Regions from separate parts of the Paenibacillus sp. P46E genome, predicted to be linked through region 2. Evidence: riboswitches for the same ligand, from Rfam matches in the RefSeq annotation. Region 2 holds a riboswitch; each other region holds the start of a gene.
The links. Region 2 has a riboswitch for cyclic di-AMP ahead of A3849_RS01850 (hypothetical protein). Riboswitches for the same ligand answer to the same signal wherever they lie in the genome.
Positions count from the first base shown of each region.

Region 1 (2,260 bases), on a different contig from region 2:
GGTAGGATCGCTTTTTATCTTAATCTGGGCCACCGCCTCCAGGTTGAGCTTGATGCCTTGCTTGGAGAACATCGCCTGCGCCGGGATGACGTCGAAGCTCATCAGCATCATGGAGATGGTCTTATTGTTCTGGAAGCCGGGGATGACGAATGTCCCGCCGCCCTGGACCACCCTTTTTCCGCCAAGGCCGTAGACGATCATCGCCTGATTGGGCGGAACCTTTTTATAAGAGTTCACGATACTGAACAAGGCCAGCAGAATAACAACAACAATTGCCGCGATTACATACAGAATAACCATTTAGATTGACACTCCCCGTGAATTATAATTGATCGATATCCCTCTCGAAGAGGGTGACTGCCGCCATTCCCTTGTTCACCTTCAAAATAATAACCCTGTCGCCTTTATCAAGCTGCTGGCCGGATTCTGCCCTTACTCCAATGGAGCGCATGGTTCCGTGCAGTACATATTTCATTTCCCCGACCGCTCCATCTGCTGCAGGGATACTGATGTACCCGAGCTGCCCTGCCTGCTCATAATCCATTTCATTCATGCTGCTGTCATACCGGGTCATCACCCGGGCCAGCACCGCATACATCACACATCCCAGAAGCAGAGCGAGCACGGTACAAATCAGCACCACTGCGAGCATCCTCATTTCGCTGAACCGGGAAAGCACGTAACCTGTACCGCCCCAGACTGTGACAAACACCATCAGAGGGAGTATGGGCACAGAGCCGGGGCCACCAGCATCGCCGCCGCCCGCATGCAGATGACCCGCCAGGCCATGCCCATGAAATCCGCCGCTGAGGAGGAGTATTAGTCCAACCCAGAAGCACACAATAAATACAGTAACGATAAGAATCCCCCCTTTGAAGCATTTTAAATAGAGCATTTAAACCAACGCTTAACCTATCTAATTATCGTTGTTATGAGATTTCTAGTCCCTTGTACAGACTGCTTTTCCTTCCTGCACACGCAGCAAAAAGACCACAGAAGCGGCAGGGCTATCCGTGGTCGGTTAATCGATCATGGCGCTCATCCTCTCTCTTCGAGGCTTACGGGGTTAGCTGACGGATTCGGGCAGCGAGATTGCCCTACCCTGCCATAGCGGCTATTCAGCACGCGGCAAGGATTCACCCCATATATCATTGGTTCCCCCGTTCCCAATTACGGAATTCAGCCATATGAGAACAGTTAATTTACATTCGGTTGTTGATTTGAATCTTACGCCTGTGGCCATTTATTGTAAAACGTCCGGGATGACAAATGAAGCCAAAAACGCCTCCCCTCCGCGAATGAAGGCGCATTCTTTGGTTTCGCTCTTATTCGGCCGATGATTTACTCACTGTTGCTCCATTTCTCGCAAGCTGTCCCAATCGTCCAAAGTCAAGGCCGCACACACTATAACCTTAGGTGCTTACGGTGTTGGCAGTAGCCGGGAAATTCTACGGAGTGAGAAAGGTTACGCCTTGGCCGCGCATCGAATGACGGAACCGGGAAGTGTATGTGGACAACTGAAGAACAACTGGGGCTTCCGGCGATTTATGCTTCGCGTTATGGGGAAAGTGACGCTTGAGGTCGGATGGCTTTTCCTTGCCCATAATCTGCTAAAGCAAGCCACCCATGACCAAAAAAACAGAGCAGCGATCCTTCAATAACAGGAGAATCGCTGCTCTACTCACTTTTTGTGGTTTTTAAGAATGAAGAGAACTGCCTTCCGCCCTAGAAAATCCACTTTTGGGACAGCCCCTTTTATCAACAGCCCCAAATTACACTTGTCCCTTTTTCTCAGAGAACCGGCATTAGTTAAGTGAATCCAACAGTGTCTTCAATTGCGGGTTGAGCTTCAGCGCATTCAGGATGATCTGTAGAGCTTCTGCGCGCGTGGCGTTGCTCTTTGTATCAAACTTCCCATCTCCTTTGCCGCTTATGATACCAGCTTGTGCTTCAGCTTTGATCTCGTTTGCTGCATAGGAACCCTTCAGGTCATCGAAATTACCTTTGGTGGTATCCTTTGTTAAGGTGTTAAGGTTTAAGATGCGGGATAAAAGGACAACCATTTCCTCGCGGGTAATTGTTTTATCTGGCTTGAACGTAACATCCTCGTAGCCGCTGATAACCCCTGCCTCTGCAAGTTTCTCGATGGCACCTTTCGCCCAGTGGCTACCAACATCTTTAAATGTAACACCAGTATTACTGCCGCTTTTGATATCGAATACCCGACCCAGAATCACTGCAAATTCAGCGCGTGTGATGT
Region 1 is NZ_LVYZ01000101.1:3,435-5,694, reverse strand. Features, by position in the region: gene A3849_RS30975 (flotillin family protein) at 1-300, opposite strand, end outside; gene A3849_RS30970 (NfeD family membrane protein) at 323-895, opposite strand; cyclic di-AMP (ydaO/yuaA leader) riboswitch at 1,041-1,195, opposite strand; partial or broken gene A3849_RS30965 (transposase) at 1,437-1,661, shown strand; partial or broken gene A3849_RS32630 (InlB B-repeat-containing protein) at 1,806-2,260, opposite strand, start outside.
Region 1: it holds a riboswitch for cyclic di-AMP, as region 2 does, so the genes downstream of both, A3849_RS30970 (NfeD family membrane protein) here and A3849_RS01850 (hypothetical protein) in region 2, are expected to answer to the same signal.

Region 2 (2,260 bases):
TGCGCCTGAATATCAGTGGCCGCAAAAGCTGGTTTGAATGGAGTGCTGACGGCAAAGTATATGAAAGAATAGGACAGGAATTCGATACTACCAAGTTCTCGGATGAATACAGCAAGTATGGTGAGTTTACAGGTTCTTTTGTTGGCTTGACCTGTGCGGATCGTGTAAAGCATCAGCATTATGCTGATTTTGATTTTTTTGAGTATGTAACAAATCCAGCCGGTTCTGGCGAAACCACTTCATATGGTGTACCTTATAAGTAAGGAGTGGTACTATTCATGAAGAAAAAACGAACGCCTTTGCTGGTAGCGGCTTCGATTCTGCTGATTATCATCAGCAGCCTGATCCGGCCGGAAGGCTCAACCTGGCTCGGAGCGTTGCAGACGTTAATGCTGGGTATAGGATTATTAGGCTGCTGCATGGCTTTCTTGAGGTTCGCCAAGGGAGGCAAAGGCAAGCGCTAGGCAAATAGAGAGAGCTGTGGCAGGATGCCGCAGCTCTTTTGCCTGAATACCTGAATATATGACGTTAAAAGCTGAACGCTCACGCACCTCACCCGGCAGTTAAACTGGATTTCGGCAGTAAGACCGCCTGCGTCGCCATTTGTTCGCGCACCTGTCTGAGCTGCGCCTTAAGGTCGGGCACACTTCTCTGGAGAATGGCGCTAATTTCGGGCAGGGGGAGCACCATGCCATACCGGAGCGCTTGTACAAGCTGATGTTCCCAGGACAGCACATTTGCATAGCCAGGATTTTGGGCTTGCGCAAGCCGGGAGCATTGCTGAATGCACGCACGGTAGGCTTCAAGGGAGAAGGCCTGCGGGTCGAAGCTCTTTTTCAGGAAAGGCTCATAGAGCACTGCGAAGGTCTTAATCGTAGCCTCCTCGGCCCCGGTACCCTGCCCGAGCAGCAGGCTGCTGAGTGCACAGACATTCCTGCTGTATTTCTGAACATACTCCGCAAACCGGGCTTCGGAAGCGGGCTGAAGCGATACTGGGTCTGGCATGATCTCACGATCCTTTCATAATATGAAATCTTTATCAGTTTAAATAATTATGCAAAAAAGCCGCAGCAGAGGAGAACCTCTGCTGCGGCTTCGGTACAGGCTTAAATAAACCTGGCGCTTAAGCTTGGCGGGTTAAGATCTCTCTCTATACGCTTACGGGGTTAGCTGTCGGATTCGGACGGTGAGAGTCGCCCTACCTTGTGAGACCGCACTTCTACAGTCTCTTTAGGATTCACCCCAATAAGGCCTTGTGGCCCGGTGGTTCCCCCGTTTCCCGTGTGCCGGGAATTCAGCGTTCATGTAATTTTTCATGAATTACTTTCAAAACGAATCATACTGCTTCGGGGAGGTCTTTGTAAAAAAGGAAAAGGGAGGTGCTGCGCCAATTTCACGTTGAAATCGGATAATTCGAAGGAAATAAACGGATAAAACCATATATCTTACTGAATATTGGCCCATTATCTCATTCGCACGCCGGTTTTTATTTCTGCCTTAGAATGCGGACCATTTCCTAGGCAAGACAAAAGGGTATCCAGGGGCAAACAGCTCCCGGATACCCTTTTGTGCAAGTGAACCAATGAATCCGTACGCGGCATTCTCCTGCCAGCGTTCGGGTATATCTATTTTGCGGCTGCGATAAGCTCCTTCAGCTCGGGCAGATTGAACCCTTTGACGACATGTGCTCCGGAGACTGTAACAGGAACGCCCATGAAGCCCAGCTTCTCAACTTCTTCCTGATAGACTGTGCTGGTCATTACATCCCGTACTTCAAAAGGAATGTCCTGCTCCTTCATCAGCTGCTTCACCTGATTGCAGTCACTGCAGTTGGCTGTAGAATAAATGATTACAGGCTGGCTCATTGGCTCACAGCTTCCTTGAGGGCATCGCGGGTGATTTTCCAGTGGGAGGTATTCCACCGGACTTCACCATCTTCCAGCAGGAAGATTTGCGGGGACTCATGCTTGATGCCGAAATCTTCAGCAATCTGGTTGGAGACCGGACGGTCTTCAATCACATGAACCACAGCAGCGGGAGTACCGGAGCTCTGGACATAAGCCTGGAATTCTTCATTCGCCTTGGCGCTGATCGGGCAGGTGGTACTGTGCTTGAAGAGCAGTTTTTTGCCGGGTTGTGCAATGTATTGATGCAATTCATCAAGACTGCGGATTTGTTGTATGGACATTAGGGGTTCACCCTCCTGGTAGTTTATTTTGCTAACAATTCGGTTGTTAACAATGATATTCCTGATTGTAAC
Region 2 is NZ_LVYZ01000002.1:104,749-107,008, reverse strand. Features, by position in the region: gene A3849_RS01860 (glycoside hydrolase family 43 protein) at 1-263, shown strand, start outside; gene A3849_RS01855 (hypothetical protein) at 279-464, shown strand; gene A3849_RS01850 (hypothetical protein) at 553-1,005, opposite strand; cyclic di-AMP (ydaO/yuaA leader) riboswitch at 1,140-1,310, opposite strand; gene A3849_RS01845 (glutaredoxin family protein) at 1,626-1,865, opposite strand; gene ytxJ (bacillithiol system redox-active protein YtxJ) at 1,862-2,188, opposite strand.

Region 3 (2,260 bases), on a different contig from region 2:
CGACTTCGGCTTTGCCGGGTAAGGTGAACATTAAGATTACCGCAAAGGCGCAGGCGGCGAAAAACAAACCGCTCATGATCCATTTCTGCATCTGCATCCGTCCCCTCCATGTAAGCTGCTTCCTACATTATACAAGAAGGTAAAGCGTTATCATAGGGTTTGTGACAAAAAAACGAATGATTTGTGCTATTTATCATAGACCATACAATAAAATGGCTTATCGCCCGTTGGAGTCCGGCGTTCATAAGTATCCGTAATCGTAAAGCCACTTTTTTGATAAGCACGAATGGCTCTCTGGTTCCAGGTAAGTACCTCCAGATCTATCTCACGCTCCGGATACCGTGCGAGGGCTGCCTTGACGATGGCGTTCATGAACAGATGCCCCAAGCCTTGCCCGCATAGCTCAGGCCGCATACCAATTCCGAGCCGAACTACACCTTCCATCGGGAACAGCTGTGCAAAGCCACAGAGAAACCCTTGGCTGTTCACCACCGAGACGTATTGCTCACTCCGCAGCCGGGGATCGCCAAACTCAATATCCAGAGCCTGCATTTGCTCCCAGGACATCCAGCCATAAATGTTGTACGGAGGTTTGTATACCCATTCACAAATTTCTGCAGCGTGATTAACTTGCATGGGGACAACGTAAAAAGTTACCGGAGAACTAATCATCCGCCATCCGCCTCCCTTCAGAACGAAACGTTATATCATAATTATATACAAAACGGTTCGATTTCGACGCACAAACAATATATTTTAAAAAATTACAAAAATCGCGGGATTTTATGTTTTGCAAATAACGAGAAGGGTAAGTAATTTTTATAGCAAGTGGAAACGGCTTCGCCGTCCTTTTAAGGACGGTACCCGTATCAGCGAGAAATATAAGGATAATTTATTGCGTGAAACATATAAATTCTTATCTTTGGACAAAAAAACAAGCCCCCTCCAAGATTTCGGCAAAAATCCTGGATAAGAGCCTGTTCGGTTACAAAATTATTGCTTATTGTACATCGTCATTATCTTGGGAATCGGTTGCTACTGCTTGAAAAGCATCTGTGCTCATGATTCGTTTGGCGCCAACGTAGCGGTTGACGTAGTAGCTGTCACCCAGCGAGCTGATGGTTACACCACGCTTGGAAGAAGCGTGTGCGAACTTGCCTTCACCGACATAAATGCCGACATGAGATACGCCTTTGCCGCTTGTATTGAAGAATACGAGATCTCCCGGTCTGATATTATCACGGGATACGGCAGTGCCCATCTGGTACTGGGAACCGGACTGGTGGGGAAGGTTAATTCCCATCTTATCAAACACATACATGGTAAATCCGGAGCAATCGAACCCGTTAGTCGAAATTCCGCCGGTGACGTATTTAGTTCCGATGGCTTTGTCGATAACCTGATCCATTTTGGAGTCTGCGAAAGCGCTTCCTGCTCCGATGGTAAGAATGATCGAAAAGCTGAGTAATGCTGCTGCTAGCTTCTTCTTCAAAAGTGAATACCCCTTCCAAATGCCTACGAGGTTAGCTTAAGGGTTCGGTTGAAGGTCCCCTATGACCCCTCTGTAAATAGGAGGTCAATTCACCCAAAATCGGTTCCCCCGTTTCCCTAATGAATAAGGAACTCGGCATGACTATTGATTAGATTAGCTTACGGATTAAAACAATGACAAAACCTTTGTAAATCAGGTTTGAATAATTACAAAAATGTTACTATCAACTCACTGCGATAATTGTAACAAAGACGGAAGCACTTGGCAATCACCTAAAGCATATTAATACATATTTTTTGAGCCTATTAAGAGAAAAATGCTTGATTTACGCTGGTTCTTTACGCTGTAAGTGAGCTGCATGGAAGGTGTTACTGGAATTTTTATCAAAAGAGGTGTTTCAAAGCTCTAAAATGTGTGTAAAAGGGAGAATAAGGAAAAGGAAAAACCCGGAAAATGATTACGGCAATAATCAGCTACCGGGCTTGTATAAATTACTTTTAGTGTTAGAGGTGTAATGTGAGGGGAACAAGCTTCAATTAATCGTAGGCAACAGTCTTGTAAGCTGTAGTGCTCATCACTCGTTTAGCGCCAACGTAGCGGTTGGCCCAGTAAGCTTGACTCAGCGAAGTTATGGTTACACCGCGTGAGCTGGAAGATTGTGCGAATTTTCCGCCACCGACATAAATGCCGACATGGGAGACTCCTGATCCAAAGGTATTGAAGAATACCAGGTCACCTGAACGCAGGTTGCTCCGTGATACGGAAGTT
Region 3 is NZ_LVYZ01000065.1:16,512-18,771, forward strand. Features, by position in the region: gene A3849_RS24300 (c-type cytochrome) at 1-91, opposite strand, end outside; gene A3849_RS24305 (GNAT family N-acetyltransferase) at 187-672, opposite strand; gene A3849_RS24310 (C40 family peptidase) at 1,001-1,492, opposite strand; cyclic di-AMP (ydaO/yuaA leader) riboswitch at 1,498-1,640, opposite strand; gene A3849_RS24315 (C40 family peptidase) at 2,029-2,260, opposite strand, start outside.
Region 3: it holds a riboswitch for cyclic di-AMP, as region 2 does, so the genes downstream of both, A3849_RS24310 (C40 family peptidase) here and A3849_RS01850 (hypothetical protein) in region 2, are expected to answer to the same signal.